DNA from 3 places in the Providencia sp. 6390 genome. Region 2 is predicted to be linked to each of the others. Evidence: riboswitches for the same ligand, from Rfam matches in the RefSeq annotation. Region 2 holds a riboswitch; each other region holds the start of a gene.
The links. Region 2 has a riboswitch for thiamine pyrophosphate ahead of thiB (thiamine ABC transporter substrate binding subunit). Riboswitches for the same ligand answer to the same signal wherever they lie in the genome.
Positions count from the first base shown of each region.

Region 1: linked by a shared signal. The riboswitch ahead of thiD (bifunctional hydroxymethylpyrimidine kinase/phosphomethylpyrimidine kinase) and the one ahead of thiB (thiamine ABC transporter substrate binding subunit) in region 2 are both predicted to bind thiamine pyrophosphate.
Region 3: linked by a shared signal. The riboswitch ahead of thiC (phosphomethylpyrimidine synthase ThiC) and the one ahead of thiB (thiamine ABC transporter substrate binding subunit) in region 2 are both predicted to bind thiamine pyrophosphate.

Region 1 covers NZ_JBYVYL010000001.1:568,530-575,546, reverse strand. The annotation lists gene baeR (envelope stress response regulator BaeR) at 1-54, shown strand, start outside; gene trhP (prephenate-dependent tRNA uridine(34) hydroxylase TrhP) at 337-1,716, shown strand; gene yegS (lipid kinase YegS) at 2,132-3,037, shown strand; gene fbaB (class I fructose-bisphosphate aldolase) at 3,084-4,133, shown strand; gene thiD (bifunctional hydroxymethylpyrimidine kinase/phosphomethylpyrimidine kinase) at 4,178-4,975, opposite strand; TPP riboswitch at 5,029-5,119, opposite strand; gene pagP (lipid IV(A) palmitoyltransferase PagP) at 5,548-6,123, shown strand; gene AC3Z9T_RS02775 (amino acid permease) at 6,286-7,017, opposite strand, start outside.
Region 2 covers NZ_JBYVYL010000007.1:201,263-208,279, forward strand. The annotation lists gene AC3Z9T_RS15635 (DNA polymerase II) at 1-1,032, opposite strand, end outside; gene thiQ (thiamine ABC transporter ATP-binding protein ThiQ) at 1,085-1,792, opposite strand; gene thiP (thiamine/thiamine pyrophosphate ABC transporter permease ThiP) at 1,785-3,389, opposite strand; gene thiB (thiamine ABC transporter substrate binding subunit) at 3,365-4,369, opposite strand; TPP riboswitch at 4,430-4,527, opposite strand; gene rppH (RNA pyrophosphohydrolase) at 4,641-5,174, shown strand; gene ptsP (phosphoenolpyruvate--protein phosphotransferase) at 5,179-7,017, shown strand, end outside.
Region 3 covers NZ_JBYVYL010000014.1:18,624-25,640, forward strand. The annotation lists gene thiH (2-iminoacetate synthase ThiH) at 1-865, opposite strand, end outside; gene AC3Z9T_RS20685 (thiazole synthase) at 862-1,632, opposite strand; gene thiS (sulfur carrier protein ThiS) at 1,635-1,835, opposite strand; gene AC3Z9T_RS20695 (HesA/MoeB/ThiF family protein) at 1,823-2,581, opposite strand; gene thiE (thiamine phosphate synthase) at 2,644-3,282, opposite strand; gene thiC (phosphomethylpyrimidine synthase ThiC) at 3,266-5,215, opposite strand; TPP riboswitch at 5,403-5,513, opposite strand; gene AC3Z9T_RS20710 (HAD family hydrolase) at 5,577-6,239, opposite strand; gene AC3Z9T_RS20715 (ABC transporter ATP-binding protein) at 6,260-7,017, opposite strand, start outside.

The DNA.
Region 1 (7,017 bases), on a different contig from region 2:
AAAACCTTTATTCGTTCTATTTATGGTTTAGGTTATCGATGGGATGAGGTGTAATTTGCAGGTTCTATATCAGTACAATTTGTAGGGAATACTTTAATTTTTTCGCAAACGGCGCTAAAATCAGCCCCCTTAAAAAGTCTTCCTCCTCAAGAGGAAGTCAGGCTGCTCACAAACGTATTCTGTTTGACAGCAGTCGTTAGGGTTTTGAAAATCAATTTATTGATTTTCGGCTGATAACACGGAGCAGGAAAAACCTCGCTTTTATCCCGCTTCGTCAACAACCTCACTTCCTCATTATGCAGGAAGTACTGACTTGACATCAGACTGAGAACAAACATGTTTACTCCAGAATTATTATCACCAGCAGGTTCTTTAAAGAACATGCGTTATGCTTTCGCGTATGGCGCAGATGCCGTTTACGCAGGCCAGCCACGTTATAGTCTTCGCGTACGTAATAACGAGTTCAATCATGAAAACCTTGCCAAAGGGATCCAAGAAGCACATGACCTCGGCAAAAAATTCTATGTTGTGGTGAATATCGCACCTCACAATGCAAAGTTAAAAACTTTTATTCGTGATTTGACACCTGTCATTGAAATGGGCCCTGATGCACTGATTATGTCCGATCCGGGATTGATCATGATGGTACGTGAAGCATTTCCTGAAATGGATATTCATTTATCGGTACAAGCAAACGCAGTGAACTGGGCGTCGGTAAAATTCTGGAAACAAATGGGGCTCACTCGCGTGATTTTATCTCGTGAGCTTTCTCTCGAAGAAATCGCCGAAATCCGCAAACAAGTTCCTGACATCGAGCTCGAAGTGTTTGTACATGGCGCTCTTTGTATGGCTTATTCAGGGCGTTGCTTATTATCTGGTTATATTAATAAGCGTGATCCGAACCAAGGCACATGTACCAATGCTTGCCGTTGGGAATACAAAGTCGAAGAAGGTAAAGAAGATGATGTAGGCAATATCGTCCATGTCCATGAGCCGATCCCTGTCAAAAATGTTGCTCCAACATTAGGTGAAGGCGAACCAACTGATAAAGTATTTATGATTGAAGAAGCTAAACGTCCGGGCGAATATATGACCGCCTTTGAAGACGAACATGGCACTTATATCATGAACTCCAAAGATTTACGTGCCATTGAACACGTTGAAAATCTGACTCAGATGGGTGTGCACTCATTAAAAATTGAAGGTCGTACTAAATCATTCTATTACTGCGCGCGTACTGCACAAGTTTACCGTCGTGCAATTGATGATGCCGTCGCAGGTAAACCGTTTGATCCAACATTACTTTCAACCTTAGAAGGTTTAGCTCATCGCGGTTACACCGAAGGCTTTTTACGTCGCCATACTCACGATGCATATCAAACCTATGAGTATGGTTACTCCGTCTCTGAAACACAGCAATTTGTAGGTGAATTTACGGGTAAACGCATTAATGGGCTTGCAGAAGTTGATGTTAAAAACAAATTTAGCCTAGGCGATAGCTTAGAATTGATGACCCCTGCAGGCAACATTGTCTTTACACTTGACGCATTGCAAAACCGTAAAGGTGAAGCTATTGACGTTGCGCCAGGTAATGGCCATGTGGTTTATTTACCTGTACCTGATGATATAGATGTGAATTTTGGATTGTTGATCCGTAATTTAGCGGGCACAACAACTCGCTCTCCCCACCAATCAGAAGCGATAACTAACGCTTAATTAGCGACTATCAATCAGTCATTTTTAATGCTAGAAATTATCAATTTATTCAATTGAATTTCTAGCATTTTTTATTTCTTCTCATCTGAATTATCCGCAACGTAAACCTTATCAAGAATTGATAATAATTCTCAAAAATAATGCCTAGCCGTTAAAATGCATTTAATATCCATTTTTATGCAATAGATCACAACAATTAGCTATTCAATGTCGTATAGTCACTTTCGAAAATGAAGAACTAGAAAGTCATAAAGTAAGACTAGGAACCACCTCCTTGGCTGGCTCAATCTCCCTTGAGCTAGCCATTTCTTTTTTATACCCCTACAAAATATTCCAACAGCATAATCGCTCAATGTGATTATTTATTCCGATTATGGCTATACTATAAACAGTATTGTCTCATTGAAGGAATATCATGCCTACTTATAAACAACATAGCGCTCTTATTATTCTTAACGGTAAACAATCAGCCAACCCTGAATTCAGAAAAGCCGTTTACCAACTACGCGAAGAAGGCCACAATATTTTGGTGAGGATCCCTTGGGAAACCAGTGAGTTACCTATTTATCTTACTGAAGCATCCAATCAAGGTATAGAAACTATCATTGCTGGCGGTGGTGATGGCACAATAAACGCTGTTGCAAGTGCATTAATGCAGCAACCTGAAGCACTGCGCCCTGCTATCGGTATCCTCCCATTAGGAACCGCCAATGATTTTGCAACCAGTGCCAATATTCCAATGGATATTCATGCAGCCTTATCATTAGCAGTAAAAGGCAAATCATTTGCGATAGATATTGCTAGAGTCAATCATAAGTCATTTTTTATGAATATGGCGACAGGTGGTTTTGGAACGCGTATCACGACAGAAACCCCCGAGGCATTAAAATCTGCCCTCGGCGGTGCAGCCTATGTGATTAATGGATTGCTGCGCCCTGATACACTCAAAACCGATACCTGCAAAATTGAAACTGAACATTTTAGTTGGGAAGGCGAAACGTTAGTCGTTGCTGTCGGTAATGGTAGGCAAGCCGGAGGTGGACAATTGCTGACTCCTGATGCCTTAATCAACGACGGTCAATTAAATTTACTGGTTGTTCCCGCTCGTGATGTGATCCCTGCTTTACTGAGCAATTTATTCTCTAGTGAGAAAAATCAGCATTTAATTGAAAAAACAACTTGTTGGGTAAAAATTTCTTCGCCGCATAAAATGGTGTTTAATTTAGACGGAGAACCCCTTTCGGGTGAAACATTCACCTTCGAATTACTACCTGAAGCGATCCACTGCCGGTTACCACCTCAATGTGGCTTGTTATCTTAAATTTAATGATTAACATCCCCTAGACTTTTGTTAAATGGAGGAAGTCATGACTGATATTGCCAAGCTGTTAGGTTCCGAAGCATCCACTCTTTTAGACCATCGTTGCCAAACCATTCCTCGTGAAAATATTTACTTACCGGGCTCTGACTTTGTTGACCGTGTCATGATCGACAATAATCGCCCCAATAGTGTTCTTCGCTCAATGCAAACCTTGTTTAATCATGGCCGCTTAGCGGGTACAGGCTATCTTTCTATCCTTCCTGTCGACCAAGGTGTTGAGCACTCTGCAGCAGCTTCATTTGCGGCAAACCCACTCTATTTCGATCCTAAAAACATTGTTGAACTCGCAATTGAGGCTGGCTGTAATTGTGTTGCTTCCACTTATGGTGTACTGGCTTCCGTTTCACGCCGTTATGCACATAAAATTCCATTTTTAGTGAAACTAAATCATAACGAAACACTCAGTTACCCAGCTCAATACGATCAAACATTATACGCGAGCGTCGAGCAAGCTTTTGAAATGGGTGCTGTTGCTGTAGGAGCTACCATCTATTTCGGCTCAATTGAATCACGTCGTCAAATTGAAGAAATCTCTGCCGCATTTGAACGTGCACATGAACTAGGTATGGTCACTGTATTGTGGGCCTATTTACGTAACCCCGCATTTAAAAAGGATGGTGTTGATTACCATTCTAGTGCGGACTTAACCGGACAAGCTAATCATATTGCAGCAACTATTGGCGCTGATATTGTGAAGCAAAAAATGGCTGAAAATAACGGTGGCTATAAAGCCGTTGGATTTGGTCATACTGATGAACGCGTCTACACAAAGCTGACAACAGATAACCCGATTGATCTGGTTCGTTATCAATTAGCTAATTGCTATATGGGACGTGCCGGATTGATTAACTCAGGCGGCGCCGCTGGGCAGAATGACTTAAGTGAATCAGTACGCACTGCTGTTATCAATAAGCGTGCAGGTGGAATGGGGCTGATCTTAGGCCGTAAAGCCTTCAAAAAATCAATGCAAGAAGGCGTAGCACTGATTAATGCCGTACAAGATGTTTACCTCAGTAAAGAAGTCACTATTGCTTAAACCTTCTTTAATTAGCCCTCAATATTTGAGGGCTTTTTGCTTTCTTACCACCATGCATGAAAATGGTGTACAGGCCCAATACCTGAGCCGACTTCTAAACTATCTGCTTGTTCTAATGCTGCCTGTAAGTAAGCTTTTGCTTCAGAAACTGTCGTTTGCCAATCAACAAAACGTGGCCTCAAGGCAGCCAATGCTGCTGATAATGTACAGCCTGTTCCATGCGTATGGCGTGTATTGACTCTCGGTGAGGTAAAACGCCATTCACCTTCAAGAGTAATTAACCAATCAGGGCTTTCGTTGTCGCTTAAATGCCCTCCTTTCATTAACACCGCCTTACAACCCATTTTAAGTAACCGATGGCCTTGGTCTAACATTTGGCTTTCTGTATGAGCCACAGGCTCATCAAGCAATGCTGCTGCTTCAGGTAAATTAGGCGTTATCAATGAAACTAGTGGTAGCAGTTCACTCCTCATCGCATCAACTGCATCAGGAAGTAGCAATGGATCACCACTTTTCGCAACCATTACCGTATCTAAAACCACATATGGAATAGGATATTGCTTTAGCGCTTGAGCGACGACTTCAATCACTTTTTGATTAAATAACATGCCTATTTTAGCGCTATCAATACGCACATCGCTAAGGACGGATTCAAGTTGCGCAGCCACAAAACTATCAGGTAGTTCATGTACTAATTGTACACCGTGAGTGTTTTGTGCAACCAATGCTGTCATCACACTAGTGCCATAAGCGCCGAGCGCTGAAAATGTTTTCAAATCAGCTTGGACCCCTGCACCGCCCGATGGATCGGTCCCAGCAATAGTTAACGCATTGATTCTCATGAAATGTCACTCCTCAAGCACAGGGTAAGGAGCGGTCATATAGGAAGGGTTATCACTGACGCTTCCGACTTCCCTACGCTGGCATTATCCAGATCAGGTGATACGGGTGCTTCTCAGTCTTCATCGACGCCCCGAGCCAAAACTACTTGATTAGTATCGCACTTTTTTTCACAAAAAACCCCTACAAAATCACTGTGTAATAGTCAAAAAATTCTGTGGAAGATCTAAGCGGGATTTATTCCTTCCCAACAACTTCATCGAACAAAGTAAAAGGCTGATATCCACTTTGTAAGTAGGAATAATTGTCAACCAGCTGCTGAAAATCTTTACACCATAGAATTTCTTGTTTGCTTAAAGCAAATCATACGAGAGAATGAAATTCTTCAAACCCAAATCCCACACAATTCAGATAAACTCCACTATTAGATAAACTAAATTAGTGCTGTTATATCACTTCTAGGTAATCTAAAATAATTAGTAAGCATAGCGTTTCGTGAGAAATAATATTCATTCTCACAATTAATATTTAAACCTATAACATAAAACGTGCATTAACCTGAGTCGGATTTACAATGAGAGTTAACAAAAAATTGCAGCTAGCTGTAGGAACCACCTTTTTGATGGCATCCTCTATCTGCACAGCTTCATCGACCTCAACAGATCAGCCATCTGAGGGGTTATGGGATAAATTTACCCGAAATGTCAGTACCACGTGGGATTCAGATCAATATGAAGTATATCTTCCGGTATTAACATGGCATAACCGCTTTACTTACGATAAAGAAAAAACAGATAGCTATAATGAAAACCCATGGGGTTTTGGACTAGGTAAGTATCGCTACGATGAAGATAATGATTGGCATTCGTTATACGCCATGGCATTTATGGATTCACATAATAAAGTAGAGCCAATTGTAGGCTATGGTTTCCAAAAAATGTGGGTGCCAGGTGATTTGGATGGCTTTAGAATGGGGGCAGGTTTCACATTAAGTGTGACTGCAAGGGATGATTACTATTATATTCCAATCCCAGTACCACTTCCGCTGGTTTCTGTTGAATATGACAAGCTATCATTACAAGCGACTTATATACCAGGAACTTATAACAACGGTAATGTGCTATTTGCATGGTTACGTTGGCAATGGTAATGAATTAGCATATTCACAAATCAAAAATGGCCGGTGTGCATTATGTCACCGGCCATTTTATTCACTATACTCTTCATACTACAAGTCGCGGCACCTTTCGTTAATGCATAAGTGACCACGTTCACTTGTTGCCTAGCTGCATCTCGAATTATTTAGAGGATCCTAATGTGTTACTTGCGCTTTCTTGTCAGCATTTTCTTGTTTTTTAGCGCCTGAGAATTGGTAACCAACCCATAGAACTGCAATCCATACTGGCATAATTAGAACCGATATTCTTAAACCATCCATCATTAAAATGATAACTAATATCAACGCTAAAAATGCTAAACACAAATAGTTGCCGAACGGATACCAAATACTTTTAAATTTAGTTTCAATCCCTTGCCTGTTCATTTCAGCTCTAAATTTTAGGTTAGAGACACAAATCATAATCCAATTCAGTACTAGTGTTGTTACAACCAGTGTCATTAGTAGCTCGAATGCTTTACCTTCCATGATAAAATTAATCAAAATACCGCCCGATGTTGCGATCCCAGACACAATCAGTGCCATAACAGGTACGCCACCTTTGTTAATTTTTGAAAGGAATTTTGGGGCATTTTGTTGTTGAGCCAAACCAAACAGCATACGGCTAGTACAGTATGCAGCACTGTTATAAACAGAAAGTGCCGCAATCAAAATAATCACATTCAATGCGTTAGCTACTAACATGTCACCCAATTCATGGAATATCAAAACGAATGGACTAGTTTTACCATCTAAGTTAACCCATGGGTAAAGCGCTAACAGTACAGTCAAAGAACCGATATAGAAAATAAGGATACGATAAACAACTTGATTGATTGCTTTTGGAATACTTTTTTCAGGCTCTTCCGCTTCAGCTGCGGTGATCCC
Region 2 (7,017 bases):
AATACGATGGACTAAAATACAGTCCTGAATATTGTAATGAGCAAGTGCTGGCTTATCGTGTTGAAAACGACGATTGATTTCATCCATGCGATCATAAGGGCTATCAATGGCTTTTCCTTCACCTAATAATGTTTGAGCAACAGATTCAAGGCTAAAAGAAGGAAAATTCCATGTTGCGGCTTTTAAAGCATCGATACCATCAATAATCAAACGGCCTTCCGCTGATGCGAAAAATACCCCTTGTTTGAAACCATGTTCACGCCATTCTAATTTTTTACCTTGGCGACCAAATAGCAGTGGGATGCCATAACGCTCAGCATGTTTCTGTAGGACATTTAAATCAAACTGGATCAGGTTCCACCCAATAATGGCATCAGGATCATATTGCTGCATCCATCCATTAAGCTTGTCAATTAATTGTGGGCGACTATTAACATAAACTAATCGATGCCCATTGTTGAGTGCAGGACCTTGCTCTGGCCCTAACATAAACACGACATCATCACCACAGCCTGATAAGCCAATTGAATACAGCTCGCCATGTTGGCTGGTTTCGATATCTAAAGAGACTGCTTTAATGGTAGGACGATAATTTTCACAGGGTTTGAGTTTATATTCACCCCGCTGATTACGTGAAAACCAAACGGGGGCGGTAATAAAGCGCTCCATAAGATAACGTTCACAAGGGCGAATGTCGGTTTCAAGCAGTGAAATACCAAGTTCTAGGCAATTTTTATCTAAATTTTGTATCTGACGATATTGGGCGCTATAGATAGCGTAAACTTTTTCACGTTGAAAATCGGTCAGTTCAACAGGTCGGTAAGTGATATTGGTTTGCCCATCGAGTAAGTGTTTTATTTTTGGCAATGATGATTGAGGCAGAAACGCAACGGCTTGTTGATAGGGAACCGTCACTTTACGCGGGCCATTATCGGTGATCAACCAATAACTCACCTCAACGCCTTGGCGAGTATCTTTCCAATGGCGACTAATAATGAAGCCTTTTTCAGCAGGAGACATAAATTGAGGCATAGCTGGCTCGCATACAAAATCAACGAACCTACTATACGACAATGGTGGGTATTTATACAGTATTTTTTGTGATACCAAGTAACTCAGAGGCGGAACTTTTCCCTTGTAATAAGCCCTCAGTGCTACCATCATAGGCAATAATACCATTGGCAATCACGAGTGTTCTAGGGGCTATCTGTAAGGCATCTTCAACATTATGAGAGACCATCACTAAGGTGATACTTTTTGCTTGGCAAATCTCATCAAGCAACAACAGCATTTCGTTACGCAGAGCAGGGTCTAAGGCAGAAAAGGGTTCATCAAGCAGTAAAATCGGCTGCTGGCGGATCAGGCAACGTGCCAAAGCCGCTCGTTGTCGTTGCCCACCAGAGAGCTGAGCAGGGAGCCTATCAAGGAACTCATAAAGGCTAACTTGAGCAGCAATTAATTCAACTTGTTGTATTTGTGGTGGACTTAATCGTAAACCTGGATGTAGGCCTAAACCAATATTCTGTCTCACTGTTAAATGAGAGAATAGATTGTTTTCCTGAAATAACATCGAAACAGGGCGTTTTGCCGGAGGGGTAAAGGTGTGATCGGTGCCATTCAAATAAATTGTGCCACTTTTGGCAAATTGGAACCCGCTAATTAAGCTCAGTAAAGTGCTTTTTCCTGCTCCACTTGGCCCCATAACAGCAACTCGTTCACCTGCTTGGATAGCAAAATCAAACTGCATGTTTAGGTTGTCATACTGGTAATTTAGTTTAGTTAATTTAATCACGCTGTTTCCCTGATATGCGCTCAAGTAGGCTGAATAAGCCAAAACACAACAAAAGAAGCACCATCGCCGTGACGGCACCATCATTGGTACGATAAGCCCCAATTTGCTGATACAGGTAATAAGGTAGGGTGCGGAAGTCATCATTACCAAATAAAGCGACCACGCCAAAATCACCAATTGAAATTACACAAGCAAAAGCAAGGGCTTGGGCTAATGGTTTTTTTAATGCTTTTAACTCAATGATCCACAGTCGATTGAATCCACTGATAGCTAATGAATGGCATAGTGGATTATAACGCTCTGCCAGATCACGCATTGGGTTTTCGAGCACTTTTAATGCATAAGGGATAGCGAGTAATGCGTTGGTCATGATCACTAATGCATAAGGGGATTCAGGAATGCCTATTGTTTCATTGAATAGAATAAAAAAACCTGTCGCAAGAACAATGCCAGGCATGGCTAAAATGATCAATCCGCTCAATTCCATCGCCTGTCCAAGTTTGATAGCGCGACGCAAGCGTAATTCACGGCTACTCCATAGCAGCATCACTGTTAACAATACACATAATGTACCTGCACAAATAGCAATAAATAGAGAGGTTGAAGCGGCTTGCCACAGTGCTGATTGACTTAGTACTTCAAATAGTCGCCCATTTAAGCCATCTAAAACAATCGCCAGTAGAGGTGGAATTAATAGCAATATTGCTGCTGTGATAATGATGGTATCGCGAATACGACGAAAATAGTTATCAGCAGGATCATACCAATAATTATTTTGGCTGTGGCCAATTGAAAATAAGCTATTTATTTTTTGACTAAAGAACATTAAACCGATGCAGAAAAATAGTTGGATCAAGGCCAAAATGGCGGCTCTGCCAAGATCAAAATCATAACTGAGTGCCTGATAAATAGCTAATTCTATTGTGGTTGCCGCGGGCCCTCCCCCTAAAGCCAATACTGTCGCAAAGCTTGCAAAACATAGCATAAAAATCAGTGATGCTGTGGGTAGCATTTGCCGACGTAAATAAGGCCACTCTAAAATGCGAAATTGTTGCCACTCGTTAAGCCCTAATTGAGCAGCAATTTGTCGTTGCTCAATGGAAATATTCTCAAGCGACTGTAAGAGCATACGTGTTGCTAATGGCATATTAAAAAATATGTGAGCAAGTAATATGCCTTTGAGGCCATAGGGAGTAAATTGATATTCAAACCCAATCAAATGATAGAGTTGAGCCAGCCAGCCCGTTTTACCATAAACAGATAAAATACCAAATACTGCAACTAAAACGGGCAACACTAATGTCATGGCACAAAGACGTAACAACAGTGTTCGCCCGATGAAGCGCCGGCGGAATAGTGCGCGAGCCAATAAAATTGCGGGAAAAACTGAAAATATAGCAGATAAAAAAGCCTGCCAAAATGTAAAGCCAATGACATGCCATAAGTAGCTATCGTTGAAAATATCACCGATGGCTATTTCGGGTGAAAAAATACACAATGCGCCGAAAGCGAGCAATGCAACTGTGATTAACAAACCAGAGGCCAGTGCCCCTGGGATCAGCGATTTATTCATTAGCGAGTGACAGCTGACTGCCATAAACGAACCCATTCTTGACGGTATTTCGCAACTTCTTGTGCACTAAATTGTAATGATTTTTTCGGCATCGGTAGTGAGTTATATACCTCTGGGAGGGGGATATCGATCACTGGATACATCCAGTTGGTCGTCGGTAATGTACTTTGGAAATCAGGGGTTAACATAAACTGTAAGAACTGTTTGGCGAGCTCAGGTTGGGCGCTGTTTTTGAGCCGTGCGGCAACTTCTACTTGCATATAATGCCCTTCCTCAAACAAAGCGGCAGCATAGTTGTCTTTGTGATCGTTTAACATTTGATAGCCCGGTGATGAGGTATAGCTAAGAACAAAATCACCTTCGCCTTTTAAAAATAGCCCATACGCTTCGCTCCAACCTTTAGTGACAGTTAACGTTTTGTTGGCCATTTTTTTCCATGCATCTACAGATTGATCACCATAGAGTTTTTCAATCCACAATAGCAGGCCTAACCCGGGGGTACTGGTTCTTGGGTCTTGGTAAATAATTTTCCACGGCTGATTGCTATTTAATAGCTCATTCATACTTTTTGGTGGGTTAGGGATCTTGTTTGTGTCGTAGATAAAAGCAAAATAGCCATAATCATAAGGAATAAACGTTGAACTATTCCATTCGATAGGTAATTTCAGCGCTTGTGTGTTGATATCGGCAGCGGCAAACAAACCCGTACTTTCCGCTGAATCAATCAGGTTATTATCAAGACCAAGTACGATATCAGCTTTGCTTTTTTTTCCTTCCATACGAAGACGATTGAGCAAGGCAACGCCATCGCCAAGTGATACAAGTTTTAGTTCACAGTTACATTGTGCTTCGAAATTCTTTTTTATTTGTGGTCCGGGACCCCATTCAGCTGCAAAAGAGTCATAAGTGTAAACAGTCAGAGTGGGTTTTTCGGCCCAAGCGAGATGTGTAAAGCTAACGGTTGTTAATGTAATTAATGCGCCAAAGAGTGATTTTTTTAACATTTTTGTTCCTGCGTGAGAGTAAAAGCTACACAGGATTTGAGAGGGAACCATGGCGTTAAACGCTGACGGTAGCTCAAATCCCTACGCCGGTATTGCCCGGATCAGGTTCTACGGGTTAATTCTCAGCCTATATAATTTTGGCACCCCGTTGAGACAGTCGCTATTGTAGTGCCTTTGTGCATATCTGCAAACTCTATTGATATAGGTTTACCAGTTAGGGTATGTGTGAAACAATTAGCCATCTTTCAAATTTGGTTATTGAGGTAGTCTGGTGATCGATGATGATGGCTACCGCCCGAATGTAGGAATTGTAATTTGTAATCGGCAAGGGCAAGTTTTATGGGCCCGCCGCTATGGTCAACATTCATGGCAGTTTCCACAGGGGGGGATTAACCCCGGTGAATCGCCAGAACAGGCTATGTACCGTGAGTTGTACGAGGAAGTGGGCCTACAGCGTAAAGATGTTAGGTTGTTAGCTTCAACGCGCAATTGGCTGCGTTACAAATTACCCAAGCGTTTGGTGCGTTGGGATACAAAACCTGTTTGTATCGGGCAGAAACAGCGTTGGTTTTTACTACAACTGCAATGTAATGAAGCCGATATAAATGTTCAGCGCAGTAAATCGCCAGAATTTGATGGCTGGCGATGGGTGAGTTATTGGTACCCTGTTAGGCAAGTGGTTTCTTTCAAGCGTGAGGTCTATCGCCGCGTGATGAAGGAATTCGCACCTGTTGTGATGCCTCTACAGGAACAAAAACCAGCACAAAGACCTGCGTTTAATCATCGTAGGCGCGGAGCAAGGTAAGATCATGTTGACGCGTCTACGTGAAATTGTTGAAAAAGTCGCCATGGCGACAAGTTTAACTGAAGCGTTAGAGGTTTTGGTAAACGAAACCTGTAATGCTATGCAGACTGATGTTTGCTCTATTTACTTAGCTGACCATTCACGTCAATGTTACTACTTAATGGCAACCCGCGGGTTGAAAAAACCTAGCGGGATCGCTATTCGCCTTGGATTTGATGAAGGTGTTGTTGGCGCTGTCGGCCGTCAATCTGAAATGCTCAATCTTGCTGATATTCGCGAGCACCCTGAATTTAAATATCTCCCTCAACTCAAAGAAGAGCGTCTAAAAGCTTTTCTTGGTGTGCCTATCGTTTACCGACGTCAACTGCTGGGTGTATTGGTTGTTCAGCAACACGAACGACGTTTCTTCAGTGAAACTGAAGAGTCGTTTATGGTGACCTTGTCCATGCAATTGGCGGTCATATTGTCTCAGGCACAAGCTAAAGGGGTATTCGGGCAATATCGCCAGAGCCGCCTGAAAGCACTCCCTGTTTCTCAAGGCATTGTGATGGCTTATGGCTGGCAAGATAGCTCACAGCCTTCCTTAGAGAGTATTTGTGAAGCGACGGCACTCAATCAAAATATCGAAAAGCAACGGCTTATCACTGCGATTGAAAATGCTGCCTCAGAATGTCGACGCCTGAGCAAGCGCTTTATTGCCAACTCGCAAAAAGAAAGCGCAGCAATTTTCGATCTCTATAACCATTTACTTCATGATCCACAATTAAAAAAACGTTTATTTGACGCTATTGAGCAAGGCTCAGTGGCTGAATGGGCAGTTAAAACAGTTATTGAGGATTATGTCGAACAATTTTCTCGTTTGCGCGATCTGTATCTGAGAGAAAGAGGGGCCGATCTCCGAGCTTTGGGGCAACGTTTATTATTTCATTTAGATGATAGTTTGACGTCAGTTGATCAATGGCCTGAAAGTTTTATTTTAGTTGCCGATGAGTTAAGTGCTAGCGTGTTGGCAGACATGCCACTTGAACAACTTGTTGGGGTGATTGTACGTGATGGTGCGACACATTCACATTCGGCTATTTTGATTCGAGCAATGGGGATCCCTGCGATTATGGGAGCGGATATTGACCCCTCATTGCTTCACAACCGTTTTCTGATCCTAGACGGCTATCGTGGTGAAGTTTTCATTGAGCCTGAAAATATTATCGTCCAAGAATACAAGCAAATCATTGCTGAGGAGAATGTTCTCAGTCAGTTAGCTGAAGGGGCGCTCGAGCAAGACGCGACATTAAAAAATGGTGAGTCGGTTCATATTCACCTTAACGCAGGGTTAAGTCCTCGTTATGAGCAACAAATCAATGTGGCTGTAGATGGTGTGGGACTCTATCGTACAGAGTTGCCTTTTATGTTACATAATGGCTTTCCATCAGAAGATGAACAAAAACAACTATACCAAGAAGTGTTGCAGTTATTTACTGATAAACCTGTGGTGCTTAGAACATTAGACATCGGTGCTGATAAACAACTGCCTTATATGCCTATCAGTGAAGAAAACCCATGTTTAGGTTGGCGTGGGATCCGTGTGATGTTAGATCAACCTGAAATTTTCTTGATCCAACTTAGAGCAATGTTGCACGCAAATATTGAGACACAAAATCTACGCATATTGTTACCGATGATCACTAGTATCAATGAGGTGGATGAAGCGCTTAGATTAATTAAGCGAGCCAATGATGAAGTCTGTTTGGCGACAGGGCAAACGCTATTAATGCCAAAAATAGGGGTGATGTTTGAAGTTCCCTCTTTATTGTTTCTCCTTCCAGAGTTAAAAAAACGTATAGAT
Region 3 (7,017 bases), on a different contig from region 2:
GAAATGCACAAATTAGTTGTACTAACTCGGTTTCATTCATCAATGAAGCAGGCTCTATGCCACCAGCACAGGGACGCAATCGAGGAAACGAAATCGAATAACGAGTTTGCCAATAACGTTTTTGTAGGTAAATAAGGTGTTCTGCGACCATATAGCAGTCAGTACGCCAATTGTTTGATAAACCAATCAAAGCGCCAAGACCAATTTTATCAATACCTGCTTGGCCTAAACGATCGGGAGTTTCTAATCGCCAATGAAAGTCCTGTTTTTTACCTTTAAGATGATGTAGTTGATAGGCCGGTTCATGGTAAGTTTCTTGGTAAACCATTACACCATCTAATCCTAATGTTTTCAGCTCTGCATATTCCTCGGTACTGAGTGGCTGCACTTCCATCATTAATGAACTGAAATAGCGGCGTATCGTCGGTAAATGCTCGCGAAAATAATCCATGCCTACTTTTGTTTGATGTTCTCCAGTGACTAATAGCAAACTATCAAAGCCAATTTTGCGAATGGTTTCGCATTCATTGATGATTTCTGTTCTATCGAGCGTCTTACGTTTTATACGATTGCTCATTGAAAAGCCACAGTATGTACAATCATTGGCACATAAATTGGAGAGGTACAATGGAACATAGAAACCCACGGTATTACCAAAACGTTGACGCGTTAATCGTTGGGCTTTTTGCGCCATTTGTTCGATAAATGGACGAGCTGCCGGTGACAGCAATGCCATAAAATCATCTAATGTTAATGTGTGGCTAGCCAGTGCATATTGAACATCTTGAGTGGTCTTCGCATTGATGCGTAAGGTCAGATCATCCCAATCAAGCTGCTGCCAGCGTTGACGGAAGCTGTTGTTCATTGTAATGCTCCCAAAAACTCAGTTAATGGGCTAGAAGCTTCAGCGTGCTGTTTTGGTGCGGCTAGCCCTGCAAGTCGCGCAAATTCAGCAGATTCAAGTGCTAATTTAAATGCTTCAGCCATGAGAACAGGGTTTTTAGCAACCGCAATGGCGGTATTGACTAGTACTGCATCTGCACCCATTTCAATAGCTTCAAGTGCGTGACTTGGTGCACCAATACCCGCATCAACCACCACGGGAACAGTCGCTTGTTCAATGATGATCTGTAGCATTTCTTTGGTCGCTAGCCCTTTGTTGGTGCCAATTGGTGAACCGAGAGGCATTACTGCTGCACAGCCCACCTCTTCGAGGCGGCGGCAAAGAACAGGATCGGCACTACAATAAGGAAGAACAACAAAGCCTTCTTTGACCAGTTGTTCAGCTGCAATCAGTGTTTCAATGGGATCGGGGAGTAAATATTTCACATCTGGGTGGATTTCCAGTTTTACCCAACGAGTGCCTAGTGCTTCACGAGCAAGTCGAGCTGCAAAAATGGCTTCTTGCGCATTTTTAGCACCGGATGTGTTCGGTAATAACTTCACGCCAATTTCTTGTAATGGTTTTAAAATACCATCATTGCTGCCACGTAAATCGATACGTTTCATCGCCATCGTCACCAATTGGCTACCCGATGCTGAAATAGCATCTTGCATCAGTGTCGGGTTGGCAAATTTGCCCGTACCAGTAAAAAGGCGTGATTGAAAAGTAACATCTGCAATTGTTAACATGTTTAGCCCCCTGCAATGGCTTGGAACAGTAAAATATTGTCTTGGTCATTCACCAGATGTGAATCCCATTGATGACGTGGAATGATGACTTGATTAATGGCTAGCGCAGTACCTGCTGTATTTTGTTTTAAAGCCACTAACAATTGAGTCACCGATAATGGAGCCGTAAACTCCATCGGTTGGTCATTAATTACAAGGCGCATGTTTCTTCTCGGCAGACTGGGCATTGAACAGAAGGTGTCAGTTGCAATGTATTCCATTGTTGATTTTTACCATCAAATAAACGTAATTTACCGCTGAGCGATGAAGGTAACCCAATCAGTAACTTGATGGCTTCCAATGCCTGCAATGTACCAATCACACCGACAACAGGGCCAAGCACACCTGCGGTACGACAATTTCTCTGAGGCTCTTCTTGGTCTGGGTATAAACAGGCGTAACAACCGTTATTGAATGGGGGCTCAAGTACCATCAATTGCCCTCCAAAACCGACCGCACTACCACTCACTAATGTTGTATTAGCGATGACACATGCTGCATTGACTGCATGACGAGTTGCCATGTTATCGCAACAATCGAGTACTAAATCGACTTGCCTAACTAAAGGCAGTAAGGTTTTAGCATCGAGTTTTTGTTGTAGAACATGTGTTTTAACTAAAGGGTTCAACTGCTGGAGGCGCTCAGCAGCGAGTTTCGCTTTCGATTGTGGAATGTTATTGCTACTGTAAAGCACTTGTCTTTGCAGATTAGAAATATGCAACTCATCGTGATCGGCAAGCCATAATTCACCGACACCCGCTGCCGTTAAATACAACGAAGCAGGAGAGCCTAAGCCTCCTAGCCCAACAATTAATACTTTACTCGCTTTGAGTTTAGCTTGTCCTTCAGGACCAACATCTTCGAGCAATAACTGACGACTATAACGCATAAATTCGTGATCATTTAACATGATATGCTCCTTGAATTAACCGATCGGCTTGATGAAACAAACGATCGGCCTGATCCAGGTAATCAGTGATTTTCCACCAGCTGCAATAAGGTTTTTGTCGCTGCTAGCCAGTCATCCGCTTTGGTAATCGCGCTAACTAGCGCGACACTACCCACTCCAGTAGCGAGAACGGCTGGTACCTTATCGATAGAGATCCCTCCGATAGCCACTGTGGGATAATCAGGGGTTGCCTCAACCATCGATTTTAGTGTTGCTAACCCTTGCGGTGATGATGGCATCGCCTTGGTTTCGGTAGGAAAAATATGACCCATTGCGATATAAGAAGGGCGCACTGATTTAGCGATAGCGAGCTCATGTTCATCATGTGTTGAAATACCTAAGCGCAGCCCCGCTTGATGTATCGCTACAAGGTCTGTTGTCTCAAGATCTTCTTGTCCTAGATGAACGCCATAAGCCCCAAGCTCAACGGCTAATTGCCAATAATCATTGATGAATAATCGTGCATTGTGTTGTTTTCCTAGCACAATGGCTTGTTGGATCTCATCACGGACTTCATCATTTTGTTTGTCTTTAATGCGCAATTGGATGGTGGTAACACCTGCATTGAGCAGGCGTTCGATCCATTCAACAGAGTCCACAACAGGGTATAAACCGAGATGCTGTTCTGTGGGTGGGAAAGGCGTGTTAGGCAATTTTTTCATCAGTCATTACCTCTGCACTGTGATACAGCTCGCTACCATGAGCACGGAATGCTTCAGACATTTGTTCCATGCCAGCTTCTTTTTTTGCCGCATAATCACGAACTTCTTGTGAGATTTTCATCGAGCAGAATTTAGGCCCACACATAGAACAGAAATGCGCTACTTTGCCTGAAGCTTGCGGTAGCGTTTCATCATGATAGGCACGTGCCGTGTCAGGATCTAAAGCAAGGTTGAACTGGTCTTCCCAACGGAATTCAAAACGTGCTTTAGACATCGCATTATCACGGATCTGTGCACCGGGGTGGCCTTTAGCAAGGTCGGCGGCATGAGCGGCTATTTTGTAAGTAATCAGTCCTTGTTTGACATCCTCTTTATTCGGTAGCCCTAAGTGTTCTTTCGGCGTGACATAACACAGCATTGCACAACCAAACCAGCCAATCATTGCCGCACCAATACCCGATGTGAAATGATCATAACCCGGTGCAATATCGGTGGTGAGTGGGCCGAGTGTATAAAAAGGTGCTTCATGACAGTGTTCCAATTCTTCAGTCATGTTGCGGCGGATCATTTGCATGGGTACATGCCCTGGGCCTTCGATCATCACTTGAACATCGTATTCCCAAGCGATTTTAGTCAACTCGCCTAATGTATGTAGCTCCGCAAATTGCGCTTCATCATTGGCATCTTGAATAGAGCCGGGGCGTAATCCATCACCGAGTGACAGTGAGACATCATAAGCGGCGCAAATCTCACAAATTTCACGGAAGTTTTCATATAAAAAGTTCTCTTGGTGATGTGATAGGCACCATTTCGCCATAATCGAGCCGCCACGAGAAACAATACCTGTCAGACGTTTTGCAGTCATGGGGACATAACGCAATAGTACGCCTGCATGGATCGTAAAGTAGTCGACACCTTGCTCTGCTTGTTCAAGTAGTGTATCGCGGAACATCTCCCATGTGAGATTTTCAGCAACACCATTCACCTTTTCTAACGCTTGGTAGATAGGAACAGTACCGATTGGCACAGGGCTGTTACGTAAAATCCATTCACGAGTTTCATGGATATAACGACCAGTAGACAGATCCATCACAGTATCTGCGCCCCAACGCGTCGACCAAATCAGTTTTTCAACTTCTTCCTCAATGGAAGAAGTGACCGATGAGTTACCGATATTGGCGTTCACTTTGACTAAAAAGTTACGACCAATAATCATCGGTTCAGATTCAGGGTGATTGATGTTGGCTGGAATGATGGCGCGGCCTGCTGCTACTTCTTGGCGAACAAACTCAGGGGTAATGTTTTCAGGTAAATTAGCGCCAAAGCCTTGGCCAGGGTGCTGTTGAAGTAATACTTCACCGCGAATACGCTCGCGCCCCATATTTTCACGAATGGCAATAAATTCCATTTCTGGGGTGATGATACCTTTGCGTGCGTAGTGCAGTTGAGTTACACACTGACCAGCGATTGCTTTTAAAGGCTGTGGGCGATGATTAAAACGTAAATGATCTAGTCCTGCATCGGCTAAGCGCTGTTGGGTAAAGTCAGAGCTGAGACTATCAACTTGGGTGGTATCATTTCTTTCGCGTATCCAAGTCTCACGAATTTTATTTAATCCTTTATGAACGTTCAGTTCGGAAGCTGGGTCACCATAAGGGCCTGATGTATCATAAACAGGGACTGGCTCGTTATCTTCAAGTTGCGGGTTGTCTTTATCACCACCGACTAAGGTTTGAGATAGCTGGATTTCACGCATAGGAACCTGAATATCATCCCTTGAACCCGTCAGGTAGATGCGTTGTGAATTCGGAAATGAAACACCAGAAATGGTATTGATGAAGTCTTCAGCTGCATCACGTTGTTGTTTACGCGTACGCGCAGGTGCCGCTTTTGGCGAAAGATCGGTCGTAGGGATAACATTATTTTGGGACATAGCAATTTCCTGACATTGTCACGAGCAAATATATTGCTCTGGTTTATCGTAAGAAAGTTGCTTGTCTGGAGTCGGATGGAGTAATGGTAAGACGTTGCGTTTTAATTTTGCTGTGTTGTTAGTTTCGCCGTGTTGCTCGTTTTTTCATCAACCTAAATGTGAGGGCGAAATAACCAAAATTGGACGCTAAAAGATTACTCTTGTTCCCTTCGCAGGTATTAACCCGATCAGGTTCCGCGGATCCCGAATTAACGGTCTCAGCTCGTGATTGAATCACTGAGCACTCCGACAAGAAGTTCCAGTATAATTAGCTTTATAAAAACTACAAGCTTACTTGTACGCTAATAATATTTGGTTAAGGCTAAAGCTGCCACGTATACTGTCGCCAGTTATTTTCTGCGGCGGCTTGCTGTAGTTTTTGATCGCCATTGACAATAAACACTTCATCGGAAAATTGGCACATTGGTAGATCATTGGTAGAGTCGGTGTAAAAATAACAATAGGCATCGGTGATTGGCTGGTGGCTGATCCACTGTAATAGACGTTTAACTTTGCCTTGCTTAAAGGTTGGAATACCTTCAATTTCAGTGGTGTAGCAACCATTTTGTTGTTTGATATCGATACCCATAGCCACGTCAGCACCAAAGCGTTGAGCGATCTTTTTGACAATAAATGAAACCGTTGCGGAGATCACAATGATTGGGATCTGCTGCTGCCGATAGTGATCTAGGGTGCGGATCCCGTCAGGGTACATGCGTGGGACGATCACCTCATCGATAAAATTGTCTAGCCACAGATCAATTTGTTGAACGGTGATACCTGATAGCGCCTGTAAGCTAAAACGCAGGTAAGTCGCCATATCAAGCGTGCCTGCATTATATTGAGCCATCATCTGTTTGTCGGCCTCAACAAAACGAGGGTCAGTAATCACTTGCTTATCCCACAGGTATTGAGTCCACAATACGCTGCTATCTCCTTCGATTAAGGTGTCATCTAAATCAAAAACAGCCAATTTGTTTTGCATTGTGTTCCTTTCTATTGCTGCTAACTGAGCGCACGAATTTCATTTTTATTAAACATTAACTCAAGGCGTGTGCCTGGCTCAAATAAACGCTCTGACGAGCGGTTAAGTAAGTCGACTGTCATATTACCCGCTTGGGTATTAACTGAGTAACGAATAATATTGCCCAACAACTGATGATCGAGAATGATGGCATCAACAGGGTGTGAAATATGATCGCCATAGTGACGTCCTGCTTCTTTAACATAGATGGATTCAGGGCGAATAGCGAGTGTGCCTTGTAAATTAAGCCCCAATAAGGCATTGGCTTTGTCGGCTTCAACAAGGTTATAGTTACCCATAAAACGGGCCACAAACTCACTTGCCGGCTGAGTGTAAATATTTTCAGCCGTATCGCTCTGGATAATTGCCCCTTTATTCATTAAAAAGATGCGATCAGACATGATCATCGCTTCATCTTGATCATGAGTAACAAAAATAGTGGTAAGCTTAAGTTCGCGTTGAATATGGCGGATCTGTTGGCGCAAGTGTTTACGAATACGTGCATCCAGTGCAGAAAGTGGCTCATCAAGTAATAATATTTGTGGCTTCATCACTAACGCACGAGCTAAGGCAACGCGCTGACGTTGACCACCAGAAAGTTGATGAGGGAATTGTTGTTCTTTACCCTGTAGTTCGACCATCTCTATCACTTCAGCAACCGCTTTCTTGCGTTCGCTGCTATCCACTTTGCGCATTTTTAAACCAAAGGCAATATTGTCTTCAACGGTCATGTTTGGAA